DNA from 2 places in the Amycolatopsis solani genome. Region 2 is predicted to be linked to the other one. Evidence: predicted binding sites of a transcription regulator. Region 2 holds the regulator's gene; the other holds the start of a gene.
What was found. The regulator HspR, encoded in region 2, represses chaperone genes until heat shock. The targets are predictions, from matches to a motif close to ANNTTGAGTNNNNNNNACTCAANNT.

Region 1: the regulator HspR is predicted to act here: its motif matches at 8,613-8,637, upstream of lon (endopeptidase La).

What each region holds. Positions count from the first base shown of each region.
Region 1 is NZ_JAWQJT010000001.1:583,677-593,677, forward strand. Features, by position in the region: gene SD460_RS02945 (TIGR03619 family F420-dependent LLM class oxidoreductase) at 95-1,024, shown strand; gene SD460_RS02950 (hypothetical protein) at 1,043-1,261, shown strand; gene SD460_RS02955 (SGNH/GDSL hydrolase family protein) at 1,297-2,202, shown strand; gene SD460_RS02960 (MaoC family dehydratase) at 2,251-2,649, opposite strand; gene SD460_RS02965 (MaoC family dehydratase N-terminal domain-containing protein) at 2,646-3,095, opposite strand; gene rpmG (50S ribosomal protein L33) at 3,174-3,338, opposite strand; tRNA gene SD460_RS02975 (tRNA-Met) at 3,506-3,578, opposite strand; tRNA gene SD460_RS02980 (tRNA-Thr) at 3,629-3,701, opposite strand; partial or broken gene SD460_RS02985 (putative bifunctional diguanylate cyclase/phosphodiesterase) at 3,782-6,437, opposite strand; gene SD460_RS02990 (GNAT family N-acetyltransferase) at 6,675-7,613, shown strand; gene SD460_RS02995 (SAM-dependent methyltransferase) at 7,697-8,551, shown strand; gene lon (endopeptidase La) at 8,652-10,001, shown strand, end outside.
Region 2 is NZ_JAWQJT010000001.1:1,455,319-1,465,319, reverse strand. Features, by position in the region: gene SD460_RS07400 (MarR family winged helix-turn-helix transcriptional regulator) at 1-7, opposite strand, end outside; gene SD460_RS07395 (globin domain-containing protein) at 263-1,438, shown strand; gene SD460_RS07390 (globin domain-containing protein) at 1,689-2,864, shown strand; gene SD460_RS07385 (dienelactone hydrolase family protein) at 2,884-3,600, shown strand; gene SD460_RS07380 (lytic polysaccharide monooxygenase) at 3,747-4,505, shown strand; gene SD460_RS07375 (DUF305 domain-containing protein) at 4,502-5,041, shown strand; gene SD460_RS07370 (ATP-binding cassette domain-containing protein) at 5,534-7,108, shown strand; gene SD460_RS07365 (heat shock protein transcriptional repressor HspR) at 7,160-7,585, opposite strand; gene dnaJ (molecular chaperone DnaJ) at 7,591-8,760, opposite strand; gene grpE (nucleotide exchange factor GrpE) at 8,797-9,504, opposite strand; gene dnaK (molecular chaperone DnaK) at 9,501-10,001, opposite strand, start outside.

The sequences.
Region 1 (10,001 bases), 870 kb from region 2:
GAGCCCGCAACCGCGCCCCCCGATCGACCGCCGAACCCCGGCCGGCCTGCGGAAAACTCTCCGCCGACCACCTGATCATGCCAGGATGTCCGCCATGACGGACACCCCCGGCCGCGCACCGGTGGACGGGACGCGCCTCGGGCTCGCGCTGCCCCAGTACGGCGCCCTCGCCGACCCCGCCGCCGTCGCGCGCTTCGCGTCCTCCGCGGAGGACCTCGGCTACGGCTCGCTCTGGGTCGGCGACCGGATACTGGCGCCACGGGAGCCGTCGGACCTGTACCCGGGCGGCGGCACGCCGGAGCAGCCGTACCCGGTCGAGTTCGAGACCTTCGCCGACCCGTTCACGACGCTGGCGACCGCGGCCGCGGTGACCCGCACGGCCCGACTGGGCATGAGCGCGCTGACCGGCCCCGTTTATTCCCCCGTCCTGCTCGCCAGGGCGCTGACCTCGCTCGACCTCGCCAGCTCGGGACGGCTGGACGTCGGTTTCGGGCTGGGCTGGCTGCGCGAGGAGTACTTCGCGACCGGCGTCCCGTGGGCGGGCCGGGGCAAGCGGCTCGACGCGGTGCTCGACGCCCTGGACGCGCTGTGGACCGGCGACCCGGCGGCGCACGAGGGCCCGCAGTGGCGGATCGCGCCGTCGACGGTGGGCCTGCGCCCGGCGCAGGACCCGCGGCCGCCGGTGCTGCTCGGCGGGTTCTCCCCGCCGGCGCTGGCCAGGGTCGGGCGCCGTGCGGACGGCTGGCTGGCCGGCTGGATGCCGTCCCAGTACCTCGACGGCCTCTGGTCGGTCGCCCTCGAGGCCGCCGAGCGGGCCGGGCGCGACCCGGGCGAGCTGCGCCGGGTGCTGCGGATCAACCCGCGCCACGGCACCGCCGTCGAGACGGCCGCCGACGTCCTCCCCTGCCTCGACGTAGCCCGCGAGCTGGGCATTTCCGAGGTGCTCGTCGACCTGCACTACGTCGCGCGGGACGTCGGCCACGCGCTGGAACTCGCCGGGGAGCTCATCACCAAGGCGGCCTGACCACCACGCGAAAGTGTGATGCAAGTCTCCTTCGGAGTCCCGCTCCCGGGGAGCAGCGGCCTCGGCCTGCGGTTCAACCCGGTGACCGGCACGACGGCGGACAAGGTGCGCGGCGGGCCCGCGCTGCGGCTGGTGCTCGAGAACGGCCGAACGGTGCTGGTCAGCGTGGACGACCCGGAGACCGGCGCCGGGCTGCTCAACCGCCTGGTCGCGCGGCGGATCACCCGGATTGGCTAGCTCGCCCGTCGCGTTCCTTCGGTAGAAACGAAGAAGTGGCGAAGAAAAGCGGTGGGGGCGGCTGTCTCGTCGTCGTGCTCGTGCTCGCGCTCCTGGGCTTCGGGTACTACAAGTGGCAGCACGGCTCGTCGTCGGCACCGCCGGACGGCGCGGACACCGGCGGCGGCAGCGGCCGGTACGTGGCGCTGGGCGACTCGTACACGTCGTCGCCGCGCACCGGGCGGCAGGCGGGCACCCCGGCGGGCTGCGAGCGCTCGGACGACAACTACCCGCACCTGGTCTCGGCGAAGCTGAAGCCGGCCCAGTTCGCCGACGTCAGCTGCGGCGGTGCGACGACCGCCCACCTGACCGCCCCGCAGAAGACGGACAACGGGACGAACCCGGCGCAGCTGGACGCCGTCACCAAGGACACGACGCTGGTGACGATCGGCATCGGCGGCAACGACGTCGGCTTCTTCACCTACGCGGCGGGCTGCGCGACGGCGCACTCGACCGCGTCGCCCTGCAAGGACAAGCTGACCGCGGGCGGGCACGACCAGCTCGCCGAGCGGATCGACGCGGCCGCCCCGAAGGTCGGCGCGATCCTCGACCGCGTCCACACCAAGGCCCCGAAGGCGAAGGTCGTGGTCGTCGGCTACCCGACCGTCCTCCCGGACGGCGACGGCTGCTGGCCGGTGCTCCCCTTCGGCAGCGGCGACATCGCGTACTTCCGCGACGCGCTCGGCAAGCTGAACAAGATGCTCGAGGACCAGGCGGACAGCCACCGCGCGGGCTACGCGGACACGGCGACACCGGGCAAGGGCCACGACGTCTGCTCAGCGTCGGACACCCGGTGGGTGGAGGGCCTGCTGCCCGCCTCGCCTGCCGCCCCGCTGCACCCCAACGCGAGGGGTGAGCAGGGCATGGCCGACGCGGTCCTGTCGGTGCTGAAGCTGCCCTAGGGTCGTGAGTGTTCGGTCGGGTTAGAACCCGACCGAACACTCACGACCTCAGGTGCGGACGAGGGCCTGCGGCTTGCCGAGCACCGTCTTGCCGTCGAACTTCACCACGAGGTCGATGCGGGCGGTGCCGTCGCCGGAGACCTCGCCGACCTTGCCGGTGATCTCCACCAGCGAGCCCTCGGGCGTGTTAGGGACCACGACCGGGCGGGTGAAGCGGGCGCTGAAGTCGACCAGGCGGCCCGGGTCGCCGAGCCAGTCGGTCACCACGCGGCCGGCCACGGCCATGGTCAGCATGCCGTGCGCGATCACGTCCGGGAGGCCGACGCCCTTGGCGAACGCCTCGTTCCAGTGGATCGGGTTGAAGTCCAGCGCCGCGCCGGCGTAGCGCACCAGCTGTTCGCGGGTGATCCGGACCTCGAGGGCGGGCAGTTCGTCGCCGGTGTTCACGCGTCCTCCCCCCGCACCACGAGCTGGGCGCGCGTGGTGGCGATGTGCGCGCCGTCGCCGTCGGTGATCTCGGCGCGCAGGTTGATGAAGTCGTTGCCCGCCCTGGCCATGATCCGGTCGATGTGGGTCGTCAGCAGCAGCGTGTCGCCGGCGTGCGCCGGACGGCTGTAGCTGAACTGCTGGTCGCCGTGGACCATCCGCGAGTAGTCGAGGCCGAGCTCGGGGTCCGAGACGATCGAGTTGATCGACGCCAGGTTGATGATCGTGAGGAACGTCGGCGGCGCGATGACGTCCGGGTGGCCCGCCGCCTTCGCGGCTTCGGGATCACGGTAGAGCGGGTTGGTGTCGCCGATCGCGTCGGCGAATTCCCGGATCTTCTCCCGGCTCACTTCGTAGCTGGTCTGCGGCGGGTAGACCCGCCCGGTGAACGACTCGTCCAAAGGCACGCCGGCCAGGCTACCAACAGCAAAGAGCCGCCCCCGTTGTCCAGGGGCGGCTCTTCGAAGCTGGTGAACGCGTACGCGTCAGCGGGTTTCCTTGTGCGTCCGGTGCGTACCGCAGTTCGGGCAGAACTTCTTCATCTCCAGGCGATCCGGGTTGTTGCGCCGGTTCTTCTTGGTGATGTAGTTGCGGTGCTTGCACTCTTCGCACGCCAGCGTGATCTTGGGTCGCACGTCGGTGGCAGCCACAGCGTTTCCTTCTCTCTCGGTACTGAGTCCGCCCCGACAGCCTTAGCCGCCCAAAGCGGGGGTCCAGGGGGCTTGCCCCCTGGCGGGGGTCCGGGGGTTCGACCCCCGGGGTTTAAGCGGAGCGGCTGTGGCTCGCGCTTTCCGCGAGCACAATCCTCTCAGCTGCGTAGCGGTGGCCGGACTTGAACCGGCGACACAGCGATTATGAGCCGCTTGCTCTGCCAACTGAGCTACACCGCCCTTACATGACCCAAGCCGCGACACGCAGGCGTGACGCGGCTGAGGTCGTGAGCCCCTTTACGGAATCGAACCGTAGACCTTCTCCTTACCATGGAGACGCTCTGCCGACTGAGCTAAAGGGGCCTGGCCTCTCGCGAGGACTTCGAAAGATTACCAACCCCCGTCACCCCGTCGTGCAACCGGGGTCCCCTTTCCGCAAAACCTCAGGTCAGCAGGGTCAGCACGGTCTCGGAGTGCCGCCCCGGCGAGCGCGCGGTGCGGGCCTGCAGCCACGCCTCCAGGCGATCTTCCGGCAGCGGGCGCGAGATCAGGTAGCCCTGGGCGACGTCGCAGCCCATCGCCTCCAGCTGGTCGCGCGCGACGTCTTCCTCGACGCCTTCGGCCACCACCGTCAGCCCGAGCGAGTGGCCGAGTTCGACGATCGAGCGCACCACCGCGAGGTCACCGAGGTCGGTGCCCATGCCGAGGACGAAGCTCTTGTCGATCTTGACCTGGTCGACCGGCAGCTGCCGCAGGTAGGCCAGCGACGAGTAGCCCGTGCCGAAGTCGTCCACCGCGAGCACGATGCCCAGCGAGTGCAGCTCACGCAGGATCGGCAGCGCCTTCTGCGGGTCGGACATCACGCCGGACTCGGTCAGCTCGAACGTCAGCAGCTCGGGCGGGATGCCGTGGTGCGCCAGCTCGCGGGCGACCTTCTCCGGGAAGTCCTCGTCGGCCAGGTTGCGCACCGAGAGGTTGACCGCCACCGAGATCCGCAGGCCTTCGTCGAGCCACTTGCGGCAGCGCTTGAGCGCCTCGCCGAGCACGAACGACGTCAGGACGCCGATCAGCCCGGCCGCCTCGATGGCCGGGACGAACTCGTCCGGGCCGAGCCTGCCGAACTCCGGGTGCACCCAGCGGACCAGCGCCTCGACGCCGGCGACCTGCCGGTTCGGCAGCGTGATCTTCGGCTGGTAGTGGACGCTGACCTGGCCGTCCTCGAGGGACTGCCGGAACTGCGTGACCATCTGGAAGCGGCGCAGGAAGATCTGGCCCATGCTCGGCACGTAGCCGCGGACCTCTTCGCCCCCCCTTGGTGGCGCGGACGGCGACGTCGGCGCGCTGCAGCAGGCCTTCGATGTCGACGACGTCGCCCGACTCCTCGGGGGTCGTCGTCGCGTAGCCGATCATCGCGTTCGCCTCGACCGAGAGCCGGTCGACCGGGTACGGCGCGGAAAGCCCTTCGCGCAGCCGTTCCGCCGCGTCGTGGGCGTCCTCCGGCGGGCAGCCGGCGAGCAGGGCCGCGAAGGACGCGCCTTCCAGCCGGGCCAGCGGGACGTCGGGCCCGAGCGCGTCGCGGATGCGCCGGGCGGCGGCGATCACCATCCGGTCGGCCCACGCGTAGCCCAGCGCGTCGCTGACCGTGGAGAAGACGTCGAGGTCGATGCGCAGCACCACGGCGTTGCCGAAGTCGCGCAGCGGTTCCTTCGCCACCTGCCGGAAGCCCAGCCGGTTGAGGTGCCCGGTGAGCGGGTCGTGGTAGGCGTCGTGGCGCAGCGTCGCCAGCAGCCGCCGGTTGTCCAGCGACGTCGCGAGGTGGCTGGCCATCGTGCCGAGCAGCTGGACGTCGTACTTGCCGAACCCGCGCCAGCGGGACAGCCGGTCGTGCGCCTCGACCACGCCGAGCAGCTGGTTCGCGCTGCGCAGCGGGACGACGAGCGCCTCCTGCGCGCCGCGGTCGAGCAGCGCCGCGCGGACGTCGGGGTTGGCCTCGGTGATCCGGAAGTGGCGGACGTGCGCGCCGGGCAGCCGCAGCAGCGGGTCGTCGGCGGCGGGGTCGGCGGGCGGCAGGTCGTCGCCCGCGACGACGACCCGCAGCGGGTCCTTCGCCTCGAGCCGCAGCCGGAGCACGACGCGGCCCGCGGCGAGCTGGTCCTTGATGCGCTCGGCGATCGTCGCCCACTCCCGGACGTCGACGCCGCCGACGAGCTCGTCGGCGCGACCGGCCGGGCGGGCCGCCGCCAGCTGCCCGGACCGGGCGACCATCAGGCTGACGTCGGAGAGCGCTTCCATGTCCCGCTGCTCGCGCAGCAGGTCCGAATAGGCCCAGTACAACGCGGTCAGGCCGAGGAAGACGGCGAGCACCAGCGGCCACGCCTTGGGCGTGTTCGAAATGACGAGGTAGCCCGACAGGCCGACGGAGGCGTTGACGAACCCGACGACCAGGATCCGCGCGGTGAGCCGGACGGCGGTGCTGACCCGCATCCGGCGCCGCAGCACGCGGACGGCGGCCAGCGCGAGCAGCGTGCTCACCAGCGGCGCGGTCAGGGTGCCCGCCAGCGCGGCGACCCACGGGAACTTGTCACCGGTGCCGGCGCCGACGGCGTACTTGACCAGCCCGGCGACGGCGAACGCGCCGGTGATCTCGAGCAGGAACGCGCCCGCGTTGTAGAGGACGCGGCCGGAGACCTTGCGCGCGAGCAGTGTGCCGATGCCGGCGACCAGGTGCGCGGCCAGCACGACTTCGAACGGCGCGACGAAGAACCCGATGACGAGCGGGATCTCGGTGAACGAGATGGTCCACGAGATGCCGCTGCGGACGTCGACGTTGATGCCGAGCTGCTCGGCGAGCAGGAACGCGACGGCGAGCACCGGCCCGATCCACAGCAGCTCGCTGTCCCAGTGGAACGGTTGCCACGAGCCGACGGCGAACGCGGCGACGAGCCCGAGGCTCAGCACGGCGAAGGTGTAGACGCGGAACCGGCGTTCGTCCGTCCGGGCTTCGGCGGAGGCGGCGGGTTGCGGTGGTGTCCCGGAAGCGGCTCCCGGCCCGGGCTGCGCCTGCGCGACGGCGTCGCCGTGGGCGTTGGTGTCCGGCATCCGACCTTCCCTCCCGGCTTGTCCACCGGTGCTGATCCGTGACTTCGGGTGTGGACAAGGGCCATACCGTACCCCGTAGGGCGTACCCGTGTCCCTTTCGAGACAGTAGGAGATCACCCCAGGGTTAACAATGCCCCGAACCCGCTGACCTGCGTGGACCAAGGGGTGAAACAAGAGAGGCTCGGCGCTCGAGTGACTCCCTACACACGCGAGCCGCGGTCGCGCTTCAATGTGCCCATGCACAGCGATGCGATCGCCACCGAACACGCGGCACGGCTCGCGGCGGTGGATCCCCTGCTCCCCGGTTCTTCTCCGTTCGAGGCAGCCGAAAACGCCGTGGTACTGGAGGTCGCGACCGGCGGCTCGGCCGCGTCCGGCCTCGCCTCGCGCATCCAGGTCGACCAGGGCGCGCCGAACGCGCCCTGGCGCGCGCTGACCGAACACCGGCTCGACCTCCAGCTCGCCGGGCCGCGGCCGGCGGAGGTCCTGGACGCCCTCCTCACTCGATGGGATGAACATCTGCGCGCGGTCGCCGAGCGTGGCGACACCGAGACCGCCGCGGTCGTCCCGCGTGCCAGTCGTGACGGCGCCGGCGCGCGCGAACTGCTGCACCACGGGTTCGCCCCGCTGCGGGTGGTCGCGGTCCGCCCGTCCGAGCGGATGGTCCCGGCGACGCCGCTCGGCACCCCCGGCGTCAAGATCCGCCGCGGCGAGCCCGGCGACCTCGAGACCGCCGTCGCGCTCGGGATGGAGCTGCACTCCTACGACGCCCAGTACGGCACCGTGAACTGGCGCGAGGGCGTCGAGGACATCCTCACCAAGGACCTGGCCGAGAAGCTGAACCGGCCGGAGCCCGCGGTGTGGATCGCCGAGCTGTACGGCCGCCCGCTCGGCATGGTGAACGTCCAGCACCCGGGCGAGACCGGCTGGATCAGCGACCGCGTCAAGGCGTCCCGCGTCGGCTACCTGTCGTCGCTGGCCGTCGCGAAGGAGGCGCGCTCGTCCGGCGTCGGCACCGCGCTGGCCACCCACGCCCACCACGTCCTCGACGAGGAGGGCGCCGACGTCGTCCTGCTGCACCACGCGGCGGCGAACCCGCTCTCGACGCCGTTCTGGTACGCGCAGGGGTACCGCCCGTTGTGGACGTACTGGCAGCGCCGCCCCGCCGTGCGGTGAACACCGTGCGGTGAACAAACGGAGGATTACCGGCGGCGCGGTGTCCTTATAGGCTGGCTCCCCAAGAGCGAGGGGAGCCGGGAGTGAGCGACCAGCGGGATTCCGCGCCGAGAGCGCCCGAGGGCGTCGACACCGAGAAGCCGTCCGCGGCCCGGATCTACGACTGGTACCTGGGTGGCACCCAGAACTGGGCCGTGGACCGCGAGTTCGGCAGGCGCATGGAGCAGCAGTGGCCGCTGGTGCGGCCCGGCTCCAAGCAGAACCGCGAGTTCATGAACCGCGCGGTGCGGGCGGCCCTGCGGGCGGGGATCCGGCAGTTCATCGACCTCGGCTCCGGCGTCCCGACGGCCGGGAACGTGCACGAGGTCGTCGAGGCCGAGCTGCCCGACGAGCACGACGCCAAGGTCGTCTACGTCGACTACGAGCCGGTCGCCGTGGCGCACGCGACGCTGATCCTCGAGGAGGGCGCGGCGACCGACTGGGCCGGCATCGTCCAGGCGGACATGCGGGACGCGAAGGCGGTCCTGCGCGCGGAGGAGACGAAGCGGCTCATCGACTTTTCGCAGCCGGTCTGCCTGATGATGATGGCGGTCCTGCACTTCGTCGGCCCGGACGACGACCCCGAGGGCATCCTCGAGGCGTACCGCGAGAAGCTCGCGCCCGGCAGCTGGCTGGCCATCTCGCAGATGAGCGAGGGCGACGGCAGCGGCGAGACGCTTGAAGGGCTGCGCTGGTTCGTCGAGCAGTACCGCAAGACGAGCAACCCGGTCTGGCTGCGCGACCGCGACGAGATCGAGCCGCTGTTCGGTGACTGGCCGCTGCTCGAACCGGGCATCGTGCACCTGCCGGACTGGCGGCCCGACCGGAAGCTGAACGCGCTGGAGGCGGAGGCCCGCCCGTACGCCTGGTGCGGGATCGCGGCGCGGCCAAGCTCCTGACCTGCGGTTTCACTGATCGCTGTGGGCGAACGCTCCATCGGAAACAAACACACCCATCGGAGAGTTGAGCAAGGCAGACTCAACTAACCGAGGAGTGCACATGTCCGACACCCGCCTCCTGCCCGTGCTCCCGCTCGATGACGACGTCGTGCTGCCGGGCATGGTGGTCCCGCTCGACCTGAGCGACACCGAGACGCGGGCCGCGGTGGAGTCCGCCCAGGCCGGCACGCCCAGCCAGGCGTCCTTCCCCGGCATCCGGTCGACCGGCGCCACCAAGGCCGAGGTCCTCATCGTCCCCCGCGTCCACGGCGAGTACGCCGAGTTCGGCACCGTCGCCACGGTCGAGCGCATCGGCCGCGTGCCCGGCGGCAAGGCCGCCGTGCTGCTGCGCGGCACGTCCCGCGCGCGCGTCGGGCGGATGGCCGACGGTCCCGGCGCCGCCCGCTGGGTGCACGCCGAGGACGCCCCCGAAACCACGAACGACCGGACCGCGCCGCTCGCGGCCGAGTACAAGGCCGTCGTCATCTCGATCCTCCAGCAGCGCGGCGGCTGGCAGCTGATCGACGCCGTCCAGCAGGTCGAAGACGCGTCCGCGATCGCCGACCTGTCCGGCAACGCGCCGTACCTCGACACCGACCAGAAGGTCGAGCTGCTGACCACGCTCGACGTCAGCGCACGCCTGGAGAAGGCGCTCGAGTGGAGCAAGGAGCACCTGGCCGAGCTCGAGGTCACCGAAACGATCCGCAAGGACGTCTCCGAGGGCATGGAGAAGCAGCAGAAGGAATTCCTGCTGCGCCGCCAGCTCGAAGCCATCCGCAAGGAGCTCGGCGAGCTCGACGGCACCGCCGACGAGACGGACTACCGCGCCCGCGTCGAAGGCGCCGAGCTGCCCGACGCCGTCAAGAAGGCCGCGCTGGCCGAAGTGGACAAGCTGGACCGCACGTCCGAGCAGTCCCCCGAGGGCGGCTGGATCCGCACCTGGCTTGACACCGTCCTGGAGCTGCCCTGGAACGAGCGCACCGAGGACGTCTACGACATCGCGGCCGCCCGGGCGGTGCTCGACGCCGACCACGCCGGTCTCGACGACGTCAAGGAACGCATCATCGAGTACTTGGCCGTCCGGAAGCGCCGTGCGGAATCGGGTCTCGGCCCGGTCGGCGGACGCCGGTCCGGCGCGGTGCTCGCCCTCGCGGGCCCTCCCGGGGTCGGCAAGACGTCGCTGGGTGAATCCGTCGCGAAGGCGATGGGCCGCAAGTTCGTCCGGGTCGCCCTCGGCGGCATCCGCGACGAGGCGGAGATCCGCGGTCACCGCCGCACCTACGTCGGCGCGCTGCCCGGCCGGATCGTCCGCGCCATCAAGGAAGCCGGTTCGATGAACCCGGTCGTGCTGCTCGACGAGATCGACAAGGTCGGCGCCGACTACCGCGGCGACCCGACGGCCGCCCTGCTC
Region 2 (10,001 bases):
AGCCCATCGGAACCTCCCTTAGTTGTGCAATACAAGTTTATTGCCGGACGCTTGCTCTGGGCAACCATCCGGCCGGTGAGGTCGCCCACGCCGGAGCCGGGCGAATTACACCCGGTCGGAGCAACAATGCGGGCAAAAGGCCGCCTGGCGGATACCCTGCGGACGGGCCGCGCGCGCGGCGCGTTCGGGTGACGTTGAGTGACGAGGTGACAGCAGTGGCGATGGACCCAGGAGGCGGTCCCCGACCCGTGAACACCCCCGCATGACCGCCGACTCCGTCAGCCCGCTCCCGCGGTCCTCGGCCCCGCGCGAAGCTCCCGCGGCCGTCGCCGCGATGGTCAAGCTCATCCGGGACAGCTGGGCCAAGTCCGAGCCGTACATCGCGGACATCTCGCAGTTCTTCTACGGGATGCTGTTCACCCTCGCCCCGACCACGCGCGACTTCTTCCCGATCAACATGGAGATCCAGCGCGGCAGGCTGGTGCGCGCGCTGGTGCACATCGTGCAGATGGTGGACCGGCCCGACGACCTGGCGCCGTTCCTGCGCCAGCTGGGCCGCGACCACCGCAAGTTCGGCGTGGTGCCGCGGCACTACGAAGCGGTCGGGACGGCGCTGCTGGCGTCGCTCAAGAACCACCTCGGCCGGGAGTGGACGCCCGAGGTGGAACGGGCGTGGGCCGAGGCCTTCACCATCGCCGCGCGGGCCATGCAGGACGCCGCCGCGGCCGACCAGAACCCGCCGTCGTGGCAGGCCACCGTGGTCGAGCACCGGCGGCTGACCTGGGACCTCGCGCTCGTCCGGCTGCTGCCCGACCAGCAGGTGCCCTACCACCCCGGCCAGTACATGAGCGTCGAAGTGCCGCAGCGGCCACGGCTGTGGCGCTACCTCTCGCCGGCGAACGCGCCGCGCGAGGACGGCGGCATCGAGTTCCACGTCCGCGCGGTCGACGGCGGCTGGGTCTCCCGCGCCATCGTCAGCCACACCCAGCCCGGCGACGTCTGGCGGCTCGGCCCGCCGCTCGGCCGGCTGACGGTCGACCGCGAAGCGTCACGGGGCGTGCTGATGATCGCCGGCGGGACGGGCATCGCGCCGCTGCGCGCGATCCTCGACCACCTCGCGATGTGGGGCGAGAACCCGAAGACGCACCTCTTCTACGGGGGGCCGTCCCGCGAGGACCTCTACGACCTCGAGGAACTGCGCGCGCTCGCGGCCACGAACCCGTGGCTGACCATCTCGCCGGTGGTGGAGCGCGGCGGCGACGTCCCCGGGTACGAGCAGGGCACGCTGGCCGAGGCCGTCACGCGCTACGGCGCCTGGCCCGGCTACGACATCCTCGTGTCCGGCTCGCCGGCGATGATCCGCGCGACGGTGTCACGCATGCTCGTGGCGGGCAGCGCGCTGGACCAGATCCAATACGATCCCTTCACGATCGACTGATTCCCGTAACACCGGAAAGGCAATACTCCTGTCCGGTGAACATTTTACTTTGAGCTGATCATTTTTACTTACCGCCAGATCGGGTTGACCCGGTGTGGCCAAATTGGTCCGTTCGAGCGGGACCGCACGGAATCACGCGCATCTGCACGGGAATGCGCCTAGAGTCGGGAACCCTCGGGGGCGGCACCGCGACAGCGACGCCGCATGGACGGCGCTTTTACCTGTGCACGAGTGGAGATTACCGTTCCCGATGAATGCTGAATCCGTGAAGATCTCCACGCTGCCCGAGACAGTTCCCGTTTCGGCCGTGGAAGGTCGCGAACTCGCTCGATTGATTCGTGAAAGTTTTGCCGCCGTCGAGCCGAAGGCCGACGAACTGGCGCAGTACTTCTACGGCGCGTTGTTCGTGATCGCCCCCGATTGCCGCGATCTGTTCCCGGTGACCATGACGACCCAGCGGAGCAGGCTGCTGCGCGCGCTCGTGTACGTCGTGCAGATGGTCGACCGGCCCGACGAGCTGGTCACCTTCCTCGGCCAGCTGGGCCGCGACCACCGCAAGTTCGCCGTCGTCTCCCGCCACTACGACGCCGTCGGGCTCGCGCTGATCTCGGCGCTCAAGCGGTTCCTCAAGGACAAGTGGACGCACGAGGTCGAGTCGGCGTGGACCTCGGCGTACGGGCTCATCGCCAAGACCATGCGCGAGGCGGCGCAGGCGGAAACCGGACCGGCGGCGTGGTCGGCGACCGTGCTGGAACACCGGAAGCTCGCCCGCGACGTCGCGCTGGTCAAGGTGCGCACCGAAGGGCTCCTGCCGTACCGCGCCGGCGGGTACGTCAGCGTGGAAGTGCCGCAGCGGCCCCGGTTCTGGCGGTACCTGTCGCCGTCGAACGCGCCCCGCGGCGACGGCCAGCTCACGTTCCACGTGCGCGCGGTGCCCGGCGGCTGGGTCAGCGGCAGCATCGTCAACCACACGCGGCCGGGCGACGTCTGGCGCCTCGGGCCGTCGATGGGCGCGCTCAACGTGCGGCCGACCACGACCAAGCGGCGGCTGCTGCTGATCGGCGGCGGCACCGGGATCACGCCGCTGATGGCGATCCTCGACGACCTCTCGCACTGGAAGCGGAACCCGCCGGTGCACCTGTTCTTCGGCGGCCGAAGACCGGAGGACCTGTACGCACTGGACGACCTGCGCCGGACGGCGGCGACGTCCAAGTGGCTGACGGTCACCCCGGTCACCGAAGAAGGCGCGGTCGCGGGCGGCGACCGCGGCACGCTCGCGCACGCCGTGACCCAGCGGGGCTCGTGGAAGAACCACGACGTCCTCGTGTCCGGTTCGCCGTCGATGATCCAATCCACCATCGCGAAGCTGCTCGCGAAGGGGATCGACCTGGAGCGAATATCGTACGACCCGTTCACCTTGGATTGAGCGCGCTATCGTCGCCGATATGGAGACGAAGATTCCGGTTTCGGACGGCACCATCGGCGGCTACCTGGCGGAACCCGCCGGCGCGGGACCACACCCCGGCGTGGTGCTCATCCACGACGCTTTCGGGCTGAGCCAGGACACGAAGAACATCACCGACCGCTTCGCCGCCGAGGGATTCCTGGCGCTCAGCCCGGACATGTACGCCCGCGGGGGCATGCGCCGCTGCGTGCGCCGGGTGTTTTCGGACATGTTCGCCACCCAGGGACGCAGCTTCGACGACATCGAGGCGTCCCGCGCACTCCTCGCCGCCCGCCCGGACTGCACGGGCCGGATCGGCATCGCCGGCTTCTGCATGGGCGGCGGCTTCGCCCTCGTCGCGGCGGCCCGCGGGTTCGAGGCGTCGGCGCCGTACTACGGACAGCTCCCGAAGAACCTGTCGGTGCTCGACGACGCCTGCCCGATCGTCGCCAGCTTCGGCAAGAAGGACTTCGGCCTGCGGGGCGCGGCGGCGAAGCTCGAGACGGCGCTGACCGAGCGCGAGATCCCCCACGACGTCAAGGAGTACCCGGGCGCGAGCCACGGGTTCGCCAACCAGGTCGACGTCGCCGCGCCGCTGAACCTGCTGCTCAAGGTCGTCGGGTTCACCTACCACCACGAAGCGTCGGAAGACGCGTGGCGCCGGGTGACGTCTTTCTTCGGCGAACACCTGCAGCAATCGGCCCGACCTTCGCACTGAGCCGACCGGAGCAGCGAAGTCGTCGATCGGCGGTAGTTCGTTGACCGTTGTGCCCGAATCGACTTATGGTCTAGACCACATCTTCCCCGGATGTGCTCGTTCGCCCTCCCTCCGGAACAGAGCTGTTCCCCCTCGAGGAGCCGAAAATGACCTGGAAACGCAAGCTCTTCGCGGCCGCCGCCGGTGCTCTGCTCGCACCGGTGCTGGTCGTGGTCCTCCCCGCCGCCACCGCGAGCGCGCACGGTTACGTGTCCGACCCACCCAGCCGCCAGGCCAACTGCGCGGCGGGGAAGGTCTCGAACTGCGGCAACATCGTCTACGAACCCCAGAGCGTCGAAGGCCCGAAGGGGCTGCGCAGCTGCAACGGCGGGCTGCCCCAGTTCGCCCAGCTGAACGACGAGTCGAAGGCGTGGCCCGCGAAGTCCGTCGGCAGCACGGTGACGTTCAACTGGGTGTTCACCGCCCGCCACTCGACGACGAACTACGAGTACTACGTCGGCAACACGCGGGTCGCGGTCTTCAACGGCAACAACCAGCAGCCGCCGTCGACGCTGTCGCACACGGTGAACCTGGCCGGGTATTCGGGCCGGATCAAGGTGCTGGCGATCTGGAACATCGCGGACACGTCCAACGCGTTCTACAGCTGCGTCGACCTGCAGGTCGGCGGCGGTGGCACCACCCCGCCGCCCACCACGACCCCGCCCCCGACCACGACCCCGCCGCCCACCACGACCCCGCCCCCGACGACGACCCCGCCGTCGACCGGCACGTGGTCGGCGGGCACGGCGTACAAGGCGGGTGACGTCGTGACGTACAACGGCGCGAGCTACCGCTGCCTCCAGCCGCACACGGCGATCGCGGGCTGGGAGCCGCCGAACACCCCGGCCCTCTGGCAGCGCCAGTGAGACTGGTCCTGGCCGTCGTCGCGCTGCTGCTGACCGGATGCGGCACCAGCGCGACGCCGGCCGCCCCGTCCCACAACGCGGCCGACGTGATGTTCCTGCAGATGCTGATCCCCCAGAACGAGCAGGGGATCGAGATCGTCCGCCTGGCCGCGAACCGCGCGGTACCGGCGTCCCTGAAGGAACTCGCGGCGGCGATCGAGGTGACGCAGCGGACCGAGGTCGACCAGATGAAGGGCTGGCTCCGCGCCTGGAACGAGCCCGAGACGATGGCCGGTGACCCGCACGCCCACGCCGGCCACGGCGGCATGAAGATGACGGCCCCGGACCTGGTGGGCGCGCTGAAGTCGGCCCCGGACCCGGAGTTCACCCGCAAGTTCCTGGACGTGCTGACGGGCCAGCAGCAAGGCGCGGTCGAGCTCGCCCAGACGGAGAACGGACCCAGCGGCGGGGTGAACCCCGAGGCCCGCGACCTCGCCCGCCGCGTGATCGAGTCGCGGACGGCCGAGGTGAAGCAACTGCTGAACTTCAAAACCTGACCCGCGGCGCGGAACCGCGGGCAGCCGGGAGGGGCTGCCCGCGGTTGCCCGGCCCGCCGCAGCAGCAGCCCGCCCGCGCTCGGAAGCGTGGGGCCGGCCGCTACCGCAGCCCGCCCCGCGCGCACGCAAAGCGCGCCGCCCGCCCGCGCTCACGAGCGTGGGGCCACCGCCGCAGCCAGCCCGCGCTCGCAAGCGAGGGGCCGGCCGCCACCGCAACCCCGCCCCGTGCTCAAGTAAAGGCCGCCGCCCGCCGGCGCGCGCGCGTGGGGCCGCCGCAGCCCCGGCCGTCACCACCCCGCGCCCGCGCGTTAATCGCTTGGCCACCCCCGCCGTCGCCGGTTAGCCTCGCGATCATGCATTCCTGTCCCGTCTTCATGAGGTTGCGGATCCGCCGCTGACGGCGGTGCACCCCCCTTTCTGCCCGCCGTTCCGGTCCTTGCCGGGCGGCCGCTTCCGTGCTGCCCGGCTCCCTCCAGAGCCGCGGAGCCCCCTTTGTCTTCCCCTCTTTTTCCTTCGCCTGCCCACCTGCGCGCGGAAAGCGCCGGCGTCACCCTGGGTTCACGCCGGGTTCTGCACGACGTGAGCGTCACCGTTTCCGCCCGGTCGCGGCTGGCGATCGTCGGCGAAAACGGGCGTGGCAAGACCACGCTGCTGCACGTCCTCGCCAGTCTTCGCACGCCCGATCATGGTGTCGTCCACCGGAGCGGCACCGTCGGTGTCGCCCGGCAGGCGCTGCCGTTCCGGTCCGGTGAAACCGTCGGCACGCTGACCACCGAGGCGTTGCGGGACGTCCACACCGCCCTGCGCGCCCTCGACACGGCGACCGAAGACCTCGTGCGGTCGGCCGAAGGCGCTGAAGATCGCTACGCCGTCGCGCTGGACGCGGCCACGCGCCTCGACGCGTGGGACGCCGAGCGCCGCGTCGACGTCGCGCTCGAAGCTCTCGGCGCCTGTGCCGACCGCGGCCGTGAGCTCAGCACGCTCTCGGTGGGGCAGCGCTACCGCGTCCGGCTCGCCTGCCTGCTCGGCGCGCGGTACGACTTCTTGCTGCTCGACGAGCCCGGCAACCACCTCGACGCCGCCGGGCTGGCGTTCCTCACCGCGCGCCTGCGCGCGCACGACGGCGGGGTCGCGCTCGTCAGCCACGACCGGGCACTGCTGGCCGACGTCGCGACCGAGTTCCTCGACCTCGACCCCAGCCAGGACGGCCGCCCGCGCCGGTACGCCGGTGGCTACGACGCCTGGCAGGACGGGCGCCGCCGCGATCGTGAGCGGTGGGTGCGGGACCACGAGGAACAACAGGACACCCACCGGCAGCTCACCGCCGCGGTCGCGCAGGCCCGCGACCGGCTCAGCACCGGCTGGCGCCCGGACAAGGGCACCGGACGGCACCAGCGGCAGACCCGCGCGCCCGGCGTCGTCCAGGCGCTCAACCGGGACCGGGCCGCGCTGGAAGCCCACCGCGTCACCGTGCCCGAACCGCCGTTGTCGTTGCGGTGGCCGGATCTCGGCGGCACCACCCGCGAGGCCCTGGTCCGGGTGGAAGACGTCGCCGTCGACGGCCGCCTCGACGGCCCGGTCGCGCTGACGCTCGACCACGGCGACCGGCTGCTCGTCACCGGCGGGAACGGCGCCGGCAAGTCGACACTGCTGTCGGCCATCGCCGGTGAGCTGACGCCGACCCGCGGCTCGGTGCGGCACCTGCCCGGCGCGCGCGTGGCGTTGATCGGCCAGGAAGTCCCGGCCTGGCCGGAAGATCTCACCGCCCGACGGCTCTACGAACGGGCCGGCGTCCCGTTTTCGGCGATGGGTCTGCTGGACGCCGAAGCGCTGCGCACCCCGGTCGGGCGGATGTCCCAGGGACAGCAACGCCGGCTGGACCTCGCGTTGCGGCTGGCCGGACGGCCGGACGTGCTCGTCTTCGACGAGCCGACCAACCACCTGTCGGCGGTGCTCGTCGAGGAGCTGACCGAGGCCTTGCTGGGCACCCCGGCCGCGGTGGTCGTCGCGACGCACGACCGCCGGCTGCTGGCCGACCTCGCGGCCTGGCCACGGCTGGAGCTCTGACGCGAGAAGGCCTCCCCGGTCACCCCGGGGAGGCCTTCTCGGTTCACGTGTTCAGCGGCGCTTGGGCCGCCAGACGACCATCGCCGTCTGCTGGTTGAGCGGCACGAGGTCCCGGCGGTACGACGCGTGCGCCGCCGCCGCGGCCTGTTCGCCCGCGACGTACGCCGCGGCCAGTTCTTCGGTCAGCTCGGTGATCCGGGCCCGCAGCGCGTCGACCTGGTTCTCCAGCTCGATGATGCGCTTGATGCCGGCCAGGTTGACGCCGTCCTCCTGCGACAGGCGCTGGACCTCGCGCAGCAGCGCGATGTCCCGCATCGAGTAGCGCCGCCCGCCACCGGAGGTGCGGCCCGGCGACACCAGGCCCTGCCGGTCGTAGGTGCGCAACGTCTGCGCGTGCATCCCGGCGAGCTGGGCCGCCACCGAGATGACGAACACCGGGGTCTCTTCGTCGCCTTCCTGGGGGATCCCGCCGAACATCCCACTCACCTGCCTTCGAGCAGCTCAGTGATCTCGGGCCGGGGGTCGTGCCCGGCCATCGACTCGGCGTACGCCTGCAGTGCTTCGCGCGCCTTGTCGTCCAGTTTGGCGGGAATCGCCGCTTGGAGGGTGACGAGCAGATCACCTTGCGAACCGTCTCGCTTGGCGATGCCCTTGCCGCGCACGCGCAGCACCCGTCCGCTCGCCGTGCCCGGCGGCACCTTGAGCGAGACCTTGCCCTCGAGCGTCGGCACCGTGATCGTGGTGCCGAGGGCCAACTCGGTGAAGTCCACCGGCACGGTGATCGTCAGGTCCAGCCCCTTGCGCCCGAACAGCGCGTGCGGAGCCACGTGCACCCGGACGTACAGGTCGCCCGCCTGCGCGCCGCCCCGGCCCGGCTCGCCCTGACCGGCCAGCCTGATCCGCTGGTCGTCGTCGACGCCCGGCGGGATCCGGACGGTCAGCGTGCGGGTCCGCGTGCTGACGCCTTCGCCGCCGCACTCGGGGCACGGGTCGTCGATGATCGTCCCGCGGCCGCGGCAGTCGCGGCACGGCTCCGAGAACGCGAAGGCACCCTGGCTGCGACTGACCAGCCCCGACCCGGAACAGGTCGGGCAGGTCCGCGGCGACGTGCCCGGCTTCGCGCCGTTGCCGCCGCACGTCGAACAGGTCGCCGGGCTCGACAGCCGCAGCGGCAGGGTCGCGCCCTTGACCGCCTCGGTGAAGTCGATCCGGACGTCCGTCTCGACGTCGGCACCGCGCTGCGGCCGGTTCGCCGTCGCACCCGCCGAAGCGCGCCCACGGCCGAACAGCCCGCCGAGGATGTCGCCGAGCCCGCCGAAACCACCCTGCTGGTTGGCGCCGGCCTGGCCGAAGATGTCGCCGACGTCGAAGCTGCCGGTGCCGCCGCCACCGGGGAAGTTGAACCCGCCCCCGCCGCCGAACAGCCGCCGCGCTTCGTCGTACTCCTTGCGCTTGCTCGCGTCGGAGAGCACGCCGTACGCCTCGGAGACCGCCTTGAACTTCTGCTCCGCCTCGGCGTTGCCGGCGTTCGCGTCCGGGTGGTTCTCCTTGGCCAGCTTCCGGTAGGCCTTCTTGATCTCGTCCGAGGTGGCGTCGGAAGAGACGCCCAACTCACGGTAGAAGTCCTTACCGATCCATTCCCGTGCGCTCATCGGGCGTCTCCTCCTCTCACTTGACCCGGATACGGCTTACTGCTGGTGTTCATCGACTCCGCCGTCGAGTGGCAGCTCGCCACCGACGGGCGGGTCCACCGGGGCCGCGCCGGGCTCGTGGTCGGTCACGCCGACCAGCGCCGCCCGCAGTACGCGGTCCCCGAAGCGGTAACCGCGGCGCATGACCACGGTGACCGTCGGGCCCGCCACGTCCGGCGAGGTGTTGTGCTGCACGGCCTCGTGCACGCTCGGGTCGAAGGGCTCGCCCTCGGAACCGAACGACTCCAGGCCCGCGCGCTGCAGTCCGCTGATCAGCTTGTCGCCGACCGACTTGAACGCGCCGGTGAGGTCGCCGTGCTGCTCGGCCCGCTCGAGGTCGTCGAGCAGCGGCAGCAGGTCGTTCACCACGGTCGCCTTCGCGCCGAGGACGACCGCCTCCCGATCCCGCTCGACCCGCTTGCGGTAGTTGGCGTACTCCGCCTGCAGGCGCTGGAGATCGGCGGTGCGCTCGGCCAGCTCCTTCTCCACGTCGGAGACCACCGACACCGAGTCGTCCACAATGGACTCGCCAAGCGAGGGGCCCGCGTGTTCCACGGGCGCCTCGTCCGGCTCCGGCGCGGCGTGAGCCGGACCGGGCGGGCGGACCTGCCCGGTCTGGGGGTCCACCCGACGCCGATCCCGCACGACCACCGGCTCCTCGGGGCCTCGGCCCTGGTTCTCGGATTCGTCGTAGCTATGGGTCACTTCTTCTCGTCCTCTTCGACGATCTCGGCGTCCACCACGTCATCGGCCTTGGCCTGGCCACCGGCCGCACCGGCGTCGCCGGCCGCACCCGAAGCGCCGGCCGCACCGGCCGCCGCGTCGGCGTTCGCGTTGGCGTACAGGGCCGTGCCCAGCTCCTGCGAAGCGGTGTTCAGCTTCTCGATCGCCTCGCGGATCTTCGTCGAGTCCGTGCCCTTCAGGGCTTCGTTGGCCTCGTCGATCGCGGACTTGACCTTGCCCTTGAGGTCGTCGGGCAGCTTGTCGTCGTTGTCCTTGAGGAACTTCTCGGTCTGGTAGACCAGCGTCTCGGCCTGGTTGCGGGTCTCGGCCTCTTCGCGACGGGTCTTGTCTTCCTCGGCGTGCGCCTCGGCGTCCTTGACCATCCGCTCGATGTCGTCCTTCGGCAGCGCGGAGCCACCGGTGATCGTCATCGACTGCTCCTTGTTCGTGCCGAGGTCCTTGGCCAGGACGTGCACGAT